4 regions of the Priestia sp. TSO9 genome follow, and region 1 is predicted to be linked to each of the others. Evidence: riboswitches for the same ligand, from Rfam matches in the RefSeq annotation. Region 1 holds a riboswitch; each other region holds the start of a gene.
The links. A riboswitch is a leader RNA that binds a small molecule or an ion and turns the genes downstream of it on or off. The one in region 1 is predicted to bind cobalamin.
Positions count from the first base shown of each region.

Region 2: it holds a riboswitch for cobalamin, as region 1 does, so the genes downstream of both, LJC66_RS24785 (ribonucleoside-diphosphate reductase subunit alpha) here and LJC66_RS10020 (ABC transporter substrate-binding protein) in region 1, are expected to answer to the same signal.
Region 3: it holds a riboswitch for cobalamin, as region 1 does, so the genes downstream of both, LJC66_RS15605 (cobyric acid synthase) here and LJC66_RS10020 (ABC transporter substrate-binding protein) in region 1, are expected to answer to the same signal.
Region 4: it holds a riboswitch for cobalamin, as region 1 does, so the genes downstream of both, LJC66_RS13275 ((2Fe-2S) ferredoxin domain-containing protein) here and LJC66_RS10020 (ABC transporter substrate-binding protein) in region 1, are expected to answer to the same signal.

Region 1 covers NZ_JAJEKD010000013.1:354,539-358,624, forward strand. The annotation lists gene LJC66_RS10005 (class I SAM-dependent methyltransferase) at 1-363, shown strand, start outside; gene LJC66_RS10010 (YpjP family protein) at 747-1,349, shown strand; gene LJC66_RS10015 (thioredoxin family protein) at 1,538-1,852, shown strand; cobalamin riboswitch at 1,944-2,076, shown strand; gene LJC66_RS10020 (ABC transporter substrate-binding protein) at 2,335-3,294, shown strand; gene LJC66_RS10025 (adenosylcobinamide amidohydrolase) at 3,383-3,991, shown strand; gene cbiB (adenosylcobinamide-phosphate synthase CbiB) at 3,996-4,086, shown strand, end outside.
Region 2 covers NZ_JAJEKD010000015.1:1,858,156-1,862,241, forward strand. The annotation lists gene LJC66_RS24785 (ribonucleoside-diphosphate reductase subunit alpha) at 1-2,100, opposite strand, end outside; cobalamin riboswitch at 2,234-2,419, opposite strand; gene menC (o-succinylbenzoate synthase) at 2,698-3,801, opposite strand; gene LJC66_RS24795 (o-succinylbenzoate--CoA ligase) at 3,805-4,086, opposite strand, start outside.
Region 3 covers NZ_JAJEKD010000015.1:168,869-172,954, reverse strand. The annotation lists gene LJC66_RS15615 (APC family permease) at 16-1,587, shown strand; gene LJC66_RS15610 (YdcF family protein) at 1,646-2,209, opposite strand; cobalamin riboswitch at 2,357-2,536, shown strand; gene LJC66_RS15605 (cobyric acid synthase) at 2,629-4,086, shown strand, end outside.
Region 4 covers NZ_JAJEKD010000013.1:992,753-996,838, forward strand. The annotation lists gene cobJ (precorrin-3B C(17)-methyltransferase) at 1-1,601, opposite strand, end outside; gene LJC66_RS13275 ((2Fe-2S) ferredoxin domain-containing protein) at 1,615-1,995, opposite strand; cobalamin riboswitch at 2,098-2,277, opposite strand; cobalamin riboswitch at 2,396-2,574, opposite strand; gene LJC66_RS13280 (hypothetical protein) at 2,722-2,880, opposite strand; gene LJC66_RS13285 (M42 family metallopeptidase) at 3,232-4,086, opposite strand, start outside.

The sequences.
Region 1 (4,086 bases):
CAAGGGCTTTTAAATTGGGAAAGTGACGTACAAGAGTTGAACGATGCAATGAAGCGTATAAACGTGGTTCATCAAAATTTTGAAGCGTTTTTGGCGTGTTGTGAAGATAATTCTTTTGATGTTGTCTACTTTGATCCTATGTTTCAAGAGCAAATTGATGAATCGAATGGAATTAACGGTATTAAAGCAATAGCACTTTATACTACGCTGACGCCAATGGCTATACAAGAAGCAAAAAGAGTAGCCAAACAAAAGATCGTGCTAAAAGATCATTGGAAAAGCACTCGTTTTGAAGAACATGGATTTACCGTACAAAAACGAAAAACATCAAAATTTCATTACGGGACAATTGATATACAATAATAAACAAAAAAGTAAAATGAATCCCGATCATTGAAAAGACTTCCAAAACCTTTTAGGGATTAAAAAGTTTTGGAAGTTTTTTTTATGAATTTCATCTAAAGTTCATAAAAGTATGATATATTTTTGAACATAAAAATACTTTTGTGTTTAAGCATCCAGCAAAAAAGGAATATCTTGTATAGGTTTCCGCTCGGTGTGACAAGCTCAAACAGAAGAAGGAAGGTGCTAACTAAAAAGTCGTCGAATGCCCGTAGGCAGCATAAATGAATAAGCAAATATAGGTAAAAAATTAATAAGTATGTTACAATACCTAGTGAGTTATAACAATGAATTTTACGATATGAAAAGACCATATGGGAAAAGATGAGAAAGGAAAGATACGAATGCCTAGATGGATAAAAAGAATGCTAATTGTATTTATTACAGTATTTACATTTGGGCTTGTCACTCCACCAGAATATTTATACGTTGATGATGCAAAAGCGGACAAGCAACATAAAGCAGGGTATGTAAGAGAAACAACTCCTGTCACAGCTGTTATAGAAGATATTCATTTGCCATATGAAGAACCAAAATATGAAGACGTTTCATCATTTGTTACGTATGCAATGGAATCAGCTGAAAAACAGTCAGTGGAAAAATTCGGAACAAAAATTGGACCTGTCATTGAAGATGAATTTCGTCAAGCAGTGTTACCTAAAATTGAAGAAGTGCTGACCGACATTGGCACTGAGCGTGAACAGTCGATTCAGAATCTCGAGATAAGCGAGCATCCTGCTGCTGGCTACGGTGAAAAGATTTTCCATGTATATGACCGGGAAACCGGTCAGGACTTAATACGATTTCATGTACGGCGTGAAAATCCTCCAAAAGATGGATACTGGTTTAATTTTCACTATCATGCGGCTGCAGATAATTTTCAGAAGCATTATGATTTAGGGAAAATTTATTGGAACCGAAACATGCCGCCTAAATGGTTTAGCTGATAATAGACACAACATTCTGTGATTTCGAAATGTTAGCTTTTTTAAGCTAGCATTTTTTTACGTCTAAAACCGTTATGGTCTAAATAAGCTGAAACATTAGCACAACGATAAAAAAATCGTTTATAATGAAGTCAGACTTCTTACCATAGAATAGGGAGAAGGAACGAATAGATGCTGGAGGTAACACAATGAAACAATTTACGGAAGAAAAACAATTTCGCGAACAAATTAAGAACGAAACACTAAGCGTTGGGATTTTTACGACAACGTGGTGTCCTGATTGCAAACGTTTGGATATGTTCATTGATGAAATCGTTGACGAAAATACAGATAAAGCATGGTTTAAAATTGACAAGGATGAGTTTGAAGAACTTTCTGCTGAAAACAATGTAATGGGTATTCCTTCTCTTCTTGTATATAAAAACGGTGAAAAAATTGCACACTTGCACAGTGCAAATGCTAAAACGCCTGAAGCGGTCCGTGAATTTTTAGCAACTCTTTAATTCCCTAAGCTGCGAGAGCATTCTTGCAGCTTTTTTTTGTGAGAATGGCTATTTCCATTTTTCCATGAGTGGGGTATACTAGGACAAGTGAATAATCGTAAAGCAATAAGGTCTCAATTTAAAGATTGAGTGAAAAGGGAAGTCTGGTGAAAAGCCAGCGCGGTCCCGCCACTGTAAGCGCTTTGTGCGTAAGTCAGGAGACCTGCCTTATTGTTAGCTGTGAAACCTTCGAGGAAGGGTGAAGCAGGGTAATGAACATACATATCAAGTATAGTGAACGGATTCTTTTCCTGCTTATCTTGACGTTACCTGCTTTGCTTTCAATTGAAAGTAAAGCTTTTTTATTTTGAAGCTGCCTGCGAGCAGTATACATAGTCAAAGCGGAAAAACGGGATAGCGCTGCTTTTTGCATGATCATTTGCTTTTTCTTTAACGTGGAGGTTTCGTATTCACAATGAACAATATATAGGGGGAGTATTTAGATGAAAAAATGGCTTTCGTATTCCATTATTGCACTGTTAGTCATCGTACTTGCTGCATGCGGTGCAGGCAGCCAAAGCAACAGTGATAAAAAAACGAAGCAAGATACAGCACAAACGTCACAAGCTGCATTTCCTGTGAAGGTAAAAGACGCGCGTGATAAAGAAATTACGTTGAAAAAACAGCCTAAGAAAATTGTTTCACTAATGCCAAGTAATACGGAGATTGTATATGCCCTTGGCCTTGAAAAAGAATTAGTAGGTGTCACAAGCAACGATGATTATCCTAAAAGCGTAAAGAAAAAAGCGCAGGTAGGAGATATGAACGTTAATGCAGAAAAAGTTATTGCTTTAAATCCTGATTTAGTGCTGGCACACGCTTCAAGTATGGGCGTTTCGGATGAAGTATTTAAACAAATTGAAAGTGCGGGGATTCCGGTATTTGTTGTAAAAGATTCAACAACGTTTGATACGGTTTATGATTCTATTACCCAAATCGGTAAATTAACGGGTAAAACAAAAGAAGCTAATCAAACAATTAAAGACATGAAAGAAAAAGTAGCTTCAATTGAGAAAAAAGCAAAAACGATTTCAAAAGAAGATCGTAAAAAAGTATGGATAGAGGTATCAGGAGCTCCTGAGATTTATACAACAGGAAAAGGTACGTTCATGAACGAAATGCTTACTATGATCGGTGCTGATAACGTAGCGGCTAGTGAAAAGGGTTGGGTTAAGTTTTCTGAAGAGCAAGTTGTTAAGTTAAACCCTGACGATATTATCGCAACGTATGATGCAGACAAAAATGAGATTATGAAGCGTCCCGCTTGGAGCAGCATGACTGCTGTAAAAGAGGGTAACATCGAGAAGGTTGATCAAAACAAAATCAACCGCTTAGGACCTCGTATTGTAGATGGCTTAGAGGACTTAGCAAAAGCAGTATACCCTGAGGTGTACAATAAATAAGAAGAGGGACCATATTCCAGTTCGAATTGAAAAGGGGATTGGTCCCTTTTCACATCTTAAAATTGAAGAACGGCCTGAGCTTTTAATCATGAAAACCGAGACTTCTTATAAAACATACAGCTCAGGGGTTTTAGGAACAGGCATTACGGAAACGGACACCTTTTACAATCGATTTGTTCACAAAGACTATTATTCAGATACTCCTTCTTTGGAGTATGAGCAATATTTGATGAAAGAAAATGTGCGCCATGAGCAAATCGTAGGGTTGATGACAGCCGTTTGGTTAAAAGAAAGAGCGGTTTACTGTTATGAAGGCTACGGAGTAAGAGTAGCTTCCGTGATAACGGCTGGAGTAGGAAACGCAGTAGATATTATAGCTGACGAAGCTGTCCCGTTCTATTCCTCTCCCGGTACAATTAATATGTTTTTTTTCGTGGAAGGTACGCTTACGGATGCAGCGTTTTTACAGCTTTTTATTGCGGCCACAGAAGCTAAAACAAAAACGCTGTCACAGCTGGGTGTCATAGATCCGGCTACAAAGACGATTGCTACGGGAACATCTACGGACAGCATCTCAGTTGCAGCGTCTCAGCAAGGACCATTATATGAATATGCAGGCTCTATGACCGCTTTAGGGCAAGCGGTAGCCAAGCTGGTGAAAATAAGCTTAGAGCAGGGACTTAAGGGAAAGAGGTGAAGAAGTGAGTATTACACAAGCGATAATTGCACACATGACGGCCATGACGATTGCTTTACTAATTGACCGAATTATAGGCGACCCTGAAAATTGGC
Region 2 (4,086 bases), on a different contig from region 1:
GAATGAAATGGATTGATCAATATGGCGCTGGCGCTTGGCGTTTTGCTTAATGCTCCAGTGCTGATCAATTAAATAAACGGACTTATAATACCAGTTTGTTGCTGGCGATAAATCCGGTGCCGTCACCGGGATTTTATAGTTTTTCTTTTCCTCTGAATAAAACTTACGGAAAATCGGATCAATACTTGCAGTAGAACCCGCAATAATAGATGTTGATGAATTAGGTGCTACAGCCATTAAGTAGCCATTTCTTATCCCATTGTTTTGAACTTCGTTACGCAGTTCACTCCACGCTTCGCTTGTGTATTTACGTGTTTCAAAATAAGCGCCTGACTCAAAATCTGAGCCTTTAAATAATGGATATGCGCCTTTTTCTTTAGCTAAGTTCATGCTTGCCTGTACGGTTAAGTAAGCGATTTGCTCATACAATTCATCGCAATATGCTACCGCTTCATCTGTTTCCCATGCTATTTTCTTTAAGGCAAGCAAATGGTTCCAACCAAATGTGCCAAGCCCTACTGCGCGGTACTTTTGGTTTGTTAGTTTTGCTTGAAGTACCGGCAAATCATTTAACTCAATAACATTATCAAGCATGCGTACTTGAATTGGAATTAAACGTTCAAGCACATCTTCAGTTACGGCTCTCGCTAAGTTGATAGACGAAAGATTACATACAACAAAATCGCCCGGATTCTTTGTAATAATAATTTTTCCGTCTTCCGTAATTTCCTCTGTTACGACCGTTGTGCTTTGGTTTTGCGTAATTTCTGTACATAAGTTGCTGCAGTAGATCATGCCCTCGTGGCGGTTTTGATTAGCTCGGTTAACCGTATCACGATAGAACATATAAGGCGTCCCTGTTTCAAGCTGCGAAAGCATAATGCGCTTGAAGATTTCAATAGCAGGTACTGTTTCTCTTGAAAGCTGTTCATTATTTACACACTCAGCGTAACGAGTGCGGAATGAACCGCTGCCTTCTTCTTCATCATAAAAATCTTCTAACGAGTAGCCCATCAGCGTACGAACTTCGTGAGGATCGAATAAGTGCCAATCTTCACGTGCTTCTACTTTTTCCATAAACAAATCTGGCAAACATACGCCAGTGAATAAATCATGCGTGCGCTGGCGTTCGTCACCATTGTTCAACCGCGCGTCTAAGAATGAAAAGATGTCTTTATGCCATACGTCTAAATATACGGCAATAGCTCCTTGTCGTTGACCTAGCTGATCGACACTTACAGCCGTATTATTTAGCTGTTTCATCCATGGAATTGTTCCTGATGATACGCCTTTAAAACCTTTTATATCACTTCCTCGGCTTCTAATATGACCGAGGTAGACACCAATTCCGCCTCCATTTTTACTAAGCGTGGCCAAATCTGTATTGCTATCATAAATACCGCGTAAGCTGTCATCAATCGTATCAATAAAGCAGCTAGATAGCTGTCCGTAGCTCTTTCCTGCGTTTGAAAGCGTTGGTGTGGCAACCGTCATATATAGACTAGAAAGCGCCCAGTACGCTTCTTTTACTAATGCTGTTCGATTTTCTTTCTTTTCTTGAGACATCAGCGTCATAGCAATGATAAGAAAACGTTCTTGCGGTAATTCGTATACGCGCTTATCATGTGATGTCGCTAAATAGCGATCTGCTAATGTCAACAATCCAATGTATGTAAATAAACGATCGCGTTCAGGAATAATGACTGAAGCAATTTCATTAATTTCTTCTTCTGTATATGTTTTTAATAGCTGTTTATTATAAATACCGATTTTTGTTAGTTCTTGAATAAGCTGATAAAACGAACCGTATTTCTCTTTTTTATCATAGCCTCGGTTGTCCGCTGCTTTTCGATATAGTTCGTTTAAGTAGACGTCTGCCGCTACGTACGTCCAATCTGGTTCTTCCATTGAAATACGCTCTAAGGCTGCTAAAATTAGGACGTTTGCAACCTTTTCGTCCGTCATATTTTCCTTTACTGTAACAGTTTGAATAACCTTTTCCTCATACAAAGAAAAATCAAGCTGCGTAAATTCTTTTTTTAAACGTTCAATATATGCAGTTAATTCATGTAGAATTGTAGGCTTTAATGTATTCACCATAAATATGGCTCCTCTCTTCACTTCAAAATAAAAAATCGCTCACCGTACCTCGGTGAGCGAATAGAACGAAGATAGAAGAAGACACTAAGTCTTTTCTCAATCCTCGCTCTACCCTCTCACCTCCCGAAGAAGATAAAACGACATAAAAAAGGCAGGTCTCCTGACTTATGCTTCTTTTTACTTTAAGGCCTTCCCATGATGTTTACTCACAGTGGATCTCCTTATTTCATCAGCATTCACAGTTGCGGGGACAGCTTTGGATTTTCACCAAATTCCCTTTTAAGTCTTTTTATCAGACACCTTTTTCACTGGAAAACACAAAATATAGTATTTTATTATCGATTTCAAAACAACATATTGTGTTATGTTATAAACACATTATATAGGACAACTTAGAAAACTATCAACCTATTTTCAAAAATAATTTTGTTTTTTACGATAAAATCCTTCGACTTTTTTCATCAAACTATTCCATCATAACATGTTTTGACACGCTTGATGGAACAATGTGCTCTTTTTAAAAAATTTGTCCTATTTTTCTACTAAACATTGACAACCTCAATAAAAAAACCGTTTTACATAAAAAACGGTTTTTAATTATTTGTATTCTTTTTCAAATGCTGTGATTGTTTTGATAAAGTTTTTATCAATATCGTATCCTATCCCCGGTTTTCCCTTCACCTTTATTACTCCGGCTTCTACCTCTACTTCGGGCTTAATAATATCTTTTTCCCAATAGCGAGACGACGCAGAAATATCACCTGGTATCGTGAAAGAAGGCAATGTCGCAAGGGCGATGTTATGAGCACGTGAAATGCCGGCTTCTAACATTCCTCCAACCCAAAGTCTTACACCATGCTGGGCGCACAAATCATGAATTTGCTTTGCTACGGACATTCCGCCAACTCGACCGATTTTCACATTGATAATCTTACAGCTTCTTTGTTCAATTGCATGACGTGTATCTTCATAGCTCACAATACTTTCATCTAAGCAAATTGGCGTCTGCATTTGCTTTTGTAACAATCGATGATCAAGGATATCATCAGAACTTAACGGCTGTTCGATCATCATTAAATTCAAGTCATCTAGTTTCTTCAATGAATCACTATCGCTTAACGTATAGGCTGAATTGGCATCAGCCATAAGAGGAATGTTTGGAAATTCATCTCGAATTTGTTTCAGTAGCTCATAGTCAGCACCCGGCTTAATTTTCACTTTAAAGCGCTTATAGCCATCTTTCATGTAAGTCTTTATTTGTTCTTTCATTATGGAAATATCATTTAAGCCAACTACCACTCCAGCTTCTACAGCAGACCTTACTCCTCCAATTACTTCAGATAACGGCTTGTTTTGCCTCTTTGCATACAAATCCCATACAGCACAGTCCAAAGCTGCTTTAGCCATGTTATTTCGCTTTAGAGGTTTGAATAACTTTTGAACATCCTCTGGTTTTTGAAGCTGCTGATGAAGAAGCGAGGGAATTAAAAAATCGTCTAACATATGAAAACATGTTTGAATCGTTTCTTCCGTATACCAAGGAGATGAAAAAGCAACTACTTCTCCCCACCCTGTAAATCCTTTTTCATCTTCTACTTCAAGCAAAATCAATTCTCGATCCTGCACTGTACCATAGCTTGTTGAAAAAGGAGAAAGAAGCTTCATGTCAATTTTATAAAGGTGTACTTTTTTTATAATCATCGATTAGCTCCCTTTCTGTATGAAAGATGATAGCTTCCGGCGTATGATTTTATTAGAAGCCGTTCGCGGCAGCTCCTCTACTCGAACGAAATACTTTGGAAGTTTGTACTTTGCTAAAAATTGTTGAATGTGTAAAGATAATTCTTCATCTGAAACGTCTTCGTTTACAACAATACATGCAGCTGGCACTTGTCCCCATTTTTCATCAGCTACTCCCGTTACACCGGCCTCTTTAACAGCGGGATGCTTCAACAAAACATTTTCAATTTCAGCTGGATATACATT
Region 3 (4,086 bases), on a different contig from region 1:
TTAAAGGAGGATTTTATGTCTGATCAAGGAAATCAAGGAAAATTTAAAAAATCAATATCGTTACTTGACCTAACGTTAATTGGGATGGGAGCTATTTTTGGTTCCGCTTGGTTATTTGCGGTTAGTAACGTAGCGTCAAAGGCTGGTCCAGCCGGGAGTTTTTCGTGGCTGATTGGCGGAGTCATTATTTTACTTATCGGCTTAGTGTATGCTGAACTTGGAGCAGCGCTACCGCGTACCGGTGGAATTATCCGTTATCCGGTTTACTCACATGGTCATTTAGTGGGTTACTTAATTTCATTCATTACCATTATTGCTTACACAAGTTTGATTGCCATCGAGGTAACGGCTGTACGTCAGTATGTTGCGTTTTGGCTTCCTGGTCTAACTAAACATGGTTCTGAATCGCCTACTACAATCGGCTGGTTATTTCAGTTCGCGTTATTAACACTATTTTTTATCATTAACTACGTAAGTGTAAAAGCATTTGCTAAGTCAAATGTCATTATATCTGTGTTCAAATATGCGGTTCCTCTTACAATTATCGTCGTGTTAGCTTATCACTTTAAATCAGCTAACTTTACAACTGGCGATTTTGCTCCGTTTGGTTTTAATGGTATTCAAGCAGCCATTTCAACAGGTGGCGTTATGTTTGCTTACCTAGGACTTCACCCTATCGTTTCTGTAGCCAGTGAAGTTAAAAACCCGCAGCGTAATATTCCAATCGCGCTCATTATCTGTATTGTACTTTCAGCGATTATTTACACAGCACTGCAAGTATTGTTCATTGGTAACATCCCGGCTGATATGCTATCAGGAGGATGGGGAACAATTCAAGAGCAATTCTCTTTACCATTTAAAGATATTGCACTTATTTTAGGCCTTGGCTGGTTAGTAACGCTTGTTATTTTTGATGCTATTTTATCACCAGGCGGTAACGGGAACATCTTCATGAATACAACTTCTCGTTTAGTTTATGCTTGGTCTCGTAATGGAACATTATTTAAACGTTTCTCAAAAGTAGATAAGAAAACAGGAATTCCACGTGCGTCACTATGGCTATCATTTGGAATGTCCGTATTCTGGACACTGCCATTTCCTTCTTGGGAAGCGCTAGTAAACGTATGTTCAGTGGCACTTATTCTGTCTTATGCGATTGCGCCAATTTCAGCTGCTGCATTCAGAGTAAATGCAAAAGACCTTAAAAAACCTTTTAAATTAAAAGGCATGAGCGTTATTGCTCCTGTTTCATTTATTTTCTGTTCATACATCGTATATTGGTCAGGGTGGACGACAATTTCTTGGCTTCTAGGATCACAGCTTCTAATGGTTGTTATCTACGTAGCGTTTAAGAAATACGTACCAACTGACGTTGTAAAGTTTGCACAGCAGCTTAAATCTGCATGGTGGCTAGTTGCTTATTATATTATTATGCTTGTTATCTCTTATCTAGGTTCATTTGGTGGAGGACAAGGTGTGCTAAGCAACCCGCTTGACTTAATTTTAATTGCTCTTGTTTCACTCGGTATTTTCTACTGGGCGAAATATACAGGTTTACCAAAAGCAGTTATCGATACAGATGATTAATAAAAAACACGGCATGAATTCATGCCGTGTTTTTTATTTGTAGAGGTACTTACTCTATTTATTTATCAAACAGCCATGTTTTTAAAATAGCAGCATACTCACGAAAATAGGCTTGAAGTTTAATTGAATTTGGTGTCTTTGCACCTAAGGGATAAACGTCAAAGCCTTGACGTTTGGCAATAATAGAGGCGCGAAATAAATGAAAATCACTGCTAACAAGCACGACTTTTTTGTGTTGAATATCAACTTTCTGTTTAGTAAAAGTAAAATTCTCAAAAGTAGAAGTTGACTGATCTTCTTTTATAATTCGATTCTTTTTAATTCCTTCTTTCCGCAAAAAACGATAGGCTGCCTCTGCTTCAGAAATTTCTTCATCGGATCCTTTTCCGCCCGTTAAGATAACTTTTGTTTGTTGATGTGCTTGTAAATAAGATAAAGCCGTCTTTACTCGTTCTTTTAAACTAGGAGACATTTGGTCACCATCTACTTTAGAGCCTAAAACAAGCACATAATCTGCGTTTTGTGGAACAGGCTTGTGAGCAGTTTGATACATACAAAAAGATATGATTGCTATATAAAGAACAAACACGCTGATAAAGACATAAATGATTTTTTTCTTCAACTGTGATCACCTTCCTAGCTATTCCATAAGATGTTTGGAAAATAATTGTTATTATAGCATACGAGACCCAAATAAGTATAAACACAGTAATATATAATAATAGAAGAAAATCGTTATTGTGAATGGTTATAAAATTCGTTACAATAAAGAATAAATGATTTTAAAAGTGCCTCTAAGGAGGATAATAGGGAAATCGGTGTAAATCCGGTGCAGCCCCCGCTACTGTAAATGTGGATGAACCTGCAAAGACCCACTAATCAAACTAGGAAGGGTGCAGAAGTAAAATGAAGCATAAGCCAGGAGACCTGCTTTTAAAAACCCCTTATTTTTCGGTGGGAGAAATAAGTCAAGACAATGTGTTAATGAGCGCATGACCAAACCTTGACTTTTACAGTTAAGGTTTTTTTATGTGGTAGGGAGTGGAAAAAGTGAAAAAAGGAAAACCGCTTATGATTCAAGGAACGCACTCAGACGCTGGAAAAAGCATGATTGCTACAGCATTTTGCCGTATTTTTAAAGAAGACGGCTATCAAACTGCACCGTTTAAATCGCAAAATATGGCGCTTAATTCATACATTACAATGGATGGAAAAGAAATTGGCAGAGCGCAGGGAATTCAAGCAGAAGCGGCTGGAGTAGAAGCAACAACCAATATGAATCCTATTTTAATTAAACCAACTCGTGATCATGAATCTCAAATTGTCGTTCACGGAAAACCGCTGCGTAATATGTTTGCTTTTCAGTATCGGCAAGAATTTTTTAATGAAGGTTTGAACGTTATCACGGAAGCTTATAAAGAGCTCGCCAATCATTATGATCGAATTGTGATTGAAGGCGCTGGAAGTCCTGCCGAAGTCAATTTGAACGATCGGGAACTCGTAAATATGCGCGTTGCAAAAATAGCAGAAGCGCCTGTTGTGTTAGTAGGAGATATTGATAAAGGTGGAGTTTTTGCGAGCCTAGTAGGAACTCTTCAATTGCTTCCAGCTGAGCACAAGCCCAGAGTTGTCGGGGTGTTAATCAATAAATTCCGAGGAGATTTAGAACTGTTAAAACCGGGGCTAAAGTGGTTTGAAGAATACACAGGCGTTCCGGTCCTAGGCGTTATTCCTTATATGCACGACGTGGAAATTGACGCAGAAGATTCATTATCCCTCAGAAATTACTCAACCCTTGTGAATCCGTTAAAAGAAATTGATATTGCGGTTATTTCGTACCCACGCATCTCAAATTTTACAGACATCGATCCTTTAAGCTTAGAAGAAGACTGTCATGTGAGGCTTGTAACCAAGCCATCACAACTAGGTACGCCTGATTTAATTGTTTTACCAGGAAGCAAAAATACGATTGAAGATGCGCAGTTTTTACAAGAAAGCGGCCTGGCTCTAGCCATTAATCAAGTCTTGAACGCAACGAACGCTCACGTTATTGGCATCTGCGGGGGATATCAAATGTTAGGCGAGACGATTACGGACCCCGATGCAGTAGAGTCCCGGATTGAATCTATTAAAGGGCTGGGTTTGCTTCCAGTGGAAACCGTTATGACAACCAGCAAAAAAACAGAAAGAGTTTCTGGATATGTTCAGTTAGAGAGTGAGAAGGTTTCGATTGAAGGCTATGAAATTCATATGGGAAAGACGGTTTCTAAAAGTTTGACGGAAGCCTTTGCGGTGGTAGATGATCAAAAAGAAGGAACGGTTAAAGAAAACATCATTGGCACGTATGTTCATGATGTGTTTCATAACGATGCTTTGCGCAGAGCTTTGCTTAATCAAATTCGTAAACATAAAAAATTGCCACCTATTACGGATACATTCAACAGCCGTCTGCAAAAAGAGGAGTCTTTTTCAAAAGCAGCAGCATATGTGAGAGAAGCT
Region 4 (4,086 bases), 640 kb from region 1:
TCTACTTTTATTTTTGGTGTTATATCTTGATAGTCGAATCCATAAACGTTCTTCACACGCTTAAAGAATTTATGAAATCGCTCATTAGGATGACCTTTTTCTTTATATTCATGGACAATGTTCTCCACTATTTCAACAATGTCATCGGGCGCTATACCTTCCGCCACAATTTGACCTGAATGCGCATTGCGTCCAACGGTTTTAGCTCCTAAAAATAAATCAAACGCACCTTTTCTATAGACAATGCCGATATCTTCTTGAACAGCACCATAACAGGCCATACCGCATCCATTAATACCAAGCTTCAGCTCTTTTGGCATGTCCATTCCCCCGAGACGTTTTTGTAATTCTTCCGTATGTGGAATAGCATCACTTTTTTCTCCGTCACAAAAATCACACGCTTTGATTGTGAACACATCTCCGACCGGAGATAGTAAAAAGGAAGCTGCTTGGAGCTTTTTAATAATCACATCTGGCTGAGTCGTTGGGATTTGCAGTTTGATTTGATGGTCAGGTGTATACTCCATCGTACCTTTTTCACCAACAGCTTCTGCTAGTGTGGTCATTTGAACAGGTGTGAATTTCTTATTGGCAAGTCCTGGGCTAACTGCCACTTCGAAAATTGACTCTATTGGCTGATGTACGACCGCAGAAGTGGTTTCACCTAAAATTGCTTGAAGCGCTTCTTCTGCAAGAGCTCGTGAAGTTGCTGGTTCTTCTGGTTTGGTCTGAACTGCTTCAATAGCTGAAGCTGTTTGCTTTACAGTCTCTTCTTGATCGAGAGCCCATGGTTCTGCTTCTTTTCGAAGTCGCTGATGCGGTCTTAGCGGCTGCTCCGTTTGGTTGAGGGTATATTTCCGCTGATACCCGCGCGGGGTAATCATTAAATCGTCGTAAAAGAACGTAGATGAATTCCCGACAACAACGGTAGTCAGCATGCCAATTTCATGATTTAACATGTCTTTTAAGTTGGTCATTACGACTTCTTCACGGTCACGATAAGCGCTTTTCACAAGACCAACAGGCGTATCAGGAGAACGGTACTTTAATAAAATCCTCTGTGCTTCAACAATTTGTCTTGTTCGTCTTCCGCTTTTTGGGTTGTAAAAAGCCACTACAAAATCTGCTTGTGCAGCTGCTTCGATTCTTTTTTCAATTAGTTCCCAAGGCGTAAGGTGGTCACTTAAACTAATTGTACAAGCGTCGTGCATCACGGGCGCTCCAAGGAGAGATGCGCATGAATTGATAGCCGAAATGCCAGGAATTACTTCCAGCTCTACGCCCGTTTCTTTTTTCCAGCCTTTTTCAATCAACACTTCATACACAAGGCCTGCCATTCCATATACTCCTGCATCTCCGCTTGAAATGACAGCCACGGTTTTTCCTGCTTCCGCTTGCTTTACAGCTTCTTGTGCACGGCTTACTTCTTCGGTCATTCCTGTACTAATAATTTGCTGATTCGTTAACAGTCCTTGAATTAATTCCACATAGGTTTTGTAACCGATGATCATATCACTTTCTTGAATGGCTTCTCTTGCTCGCTGTGTAATATGTTCAAAGCTTCCCGGCCCAAATCCGATAACTAACAGTTTACCTTTCATGCTAGCTCCTCCTTTATGCGTTACTTTTTACTTTGTCAATTCCTTCTATGGAGTCACTGTTTTCCGGAGAAACGAAACCATTTTGATCATATTCATAAATAAGCGATTCCTTTATACTGCAGCCTCCTGCTAAATGTTCTTCGACAATCCGGTGAGCCACGGTTTCAGTGACCTGCTTGTACCAATCTCCTGAAGGATACACAATAGCTACAGGAGCATCTTTGCATCGTCCATTACAGCGTGTACGCGTTGTATGAACCGTTTCATCCAAATCCAGTTCCGTCACTTTATTTCGAATAGCTTGGGTGGCTTCTTCTCCACCTTTTCTCATACAGCTGCTTCCATTACAAATCAATACGTGATGTTTTGTTCCATTTAAGTTCCACGTCGTCACACTCATTCGCTCCTTTACTAAAAAAAGCGCCTCTATCATTGATAGAGGCGCAGAAAAATTCAAACTAAGTTTTTGCACTTCCACCTATATCCCGTAGGGTAAGCTTCGCATTAGAAAAAGGCTGGTTTCCTGGCTTCGATTCATCACTTCATTGCGCCTTCCCGAATACAGTGGCATATGCAATCAGCTCATCTTCACAGTGGCGGGTACCGCGCTGGCTTCACACCAGACTTCCCATTTAACGCAATGTAAACATTGCGCACCTTTTTTGCACGATATGTAGTTTTGCGACATGAGAAAAACCCGCTTCGCTAATATGCGAGCGGGTAAAACGTCAGAATAAGAGTGTACACGAATGCCACTTTAAGCCAACGTTTCCCTTCCCGCTCCCCGGAGAAATAGAAACTTCACAATAAAGACAGGTCTCCTGACTTGTGTATCATTCTACTTGAGAACCTTCCCGTGATTCTTCCACAGTGGTTATACTCGTTCGTCCACACTTACAGTTGCGGGGGCAGTACTGGTCTTTCACCAGTTTCCCTATTAAGCCTTCTTGGCATCTTTACTGTTGCTGTTTGATATATATGAACCTTTTAAACTATCAGAATAATAGAAGTAACTACCATATCATAGCGTACATTTTTTTTTATTTCAACTCTATTCTTTTTATAGGATATAAAGAGCCATAAAAAAACAAGAGCAAAAAATCAGCTCTTGTTTTTCTACTTATATAGCTACCAATGTTAAATGAGGATCATTATAATACACGACTTCTGAAAGAACTTTACAGCCATTTGTTTTGGCAAAAGCTTCTCTCGCCTGCTTTTCAGTTTCAAATTCAAACATTTTCATTTCTTTTCCAGCATATACCGTCAGTACCCACATGAAAAGATTCGCCTCCGATTATTGTAGTGATCGCTATATCCACATTATGACGAAACCATTTCCTTTTGAAAACCCATTCTACAAAACTTGTCACAAGAAACTTTTAAAAATTTAAAAACATTTTAACTTCTGTAAATGAACAAAATGTACAAAAGGTTTAAGCAGTATTGTATCTCTTTAAAAAGGTGCTTTTTTAATCACCTATTGCTCCACCAGTAAAAAATATATAGTATTTATTAAAAAAAAGAAGCCGGACAGCTGGCTTCTTTTTTAAGAAAGGAAAGAACAGACATCGTAATCCCATCCTGTTCTTTATTTTGCATAAAAATACACTAATTAAATATCCCTTTCTTAAAGCAGAACCATGTTCGACTGAATATAGTAATAGAGAAGCTTATACGTATGATTCAATGAATCTTGATGCGTTCTCTCAAACGCATGAGAAGAATCAATTCCTGGACCAATTAAGCCGTGTACGATATCGTGTCCCGCACGAATAGCAGCAGAAGCATCTGATCCGTAAAATGGATAAATATCTAATTTGTACTGAATATCATGCTGCTTAGCTAGCTCCACCAAATGCTTTCTCAAACCGTAATGATATGGGCCGCTTGAATCTTTTACACAAATAGACACAGTGTATTCATCAGTAGATTGTCCATCTCCCATAGCACCCATATCAACTGCTAAGTATTCTACTGTTTGAGGCGTAATATTCGAATTTCCTCCGTATCCAATTTCTTCATTATTTGAAATGAGAAAATGCGTAGTGTATGGCAGTTCGATCTGTTCTTCTTGAATTGTTTTCATGAGCTGAAGCAATAAAGCTACGCTTGCTTTATCATCGAGATGACGAGATTTAATAAAACCCCTTTTTGTTATTTCTACACGAGGATCAAACGAAACAAAGTCGCCAACTTCAATTCCAAGGCTGCGAACATCTTCTGCGCTATGTACTTTTTCATCCAATCGAATTTCTATATTTTCTTGATTCCGCTCAGCTTTCCCTGCATCTTTATACACATGAACAGATGTTTGATGCATAAGAATGGTTCCTGTAAATACTTCTCCTGATGAAGTTTCAATTTCACAATATTCTCCTTCAATAGAATTGTAGCGAAACCCTCCAATCAGGTCGATTTTTAGACGCCCACTCGATTTGATTTCTTTTACCATAGCACCTAATGTATCAACATGAGCCGTCAG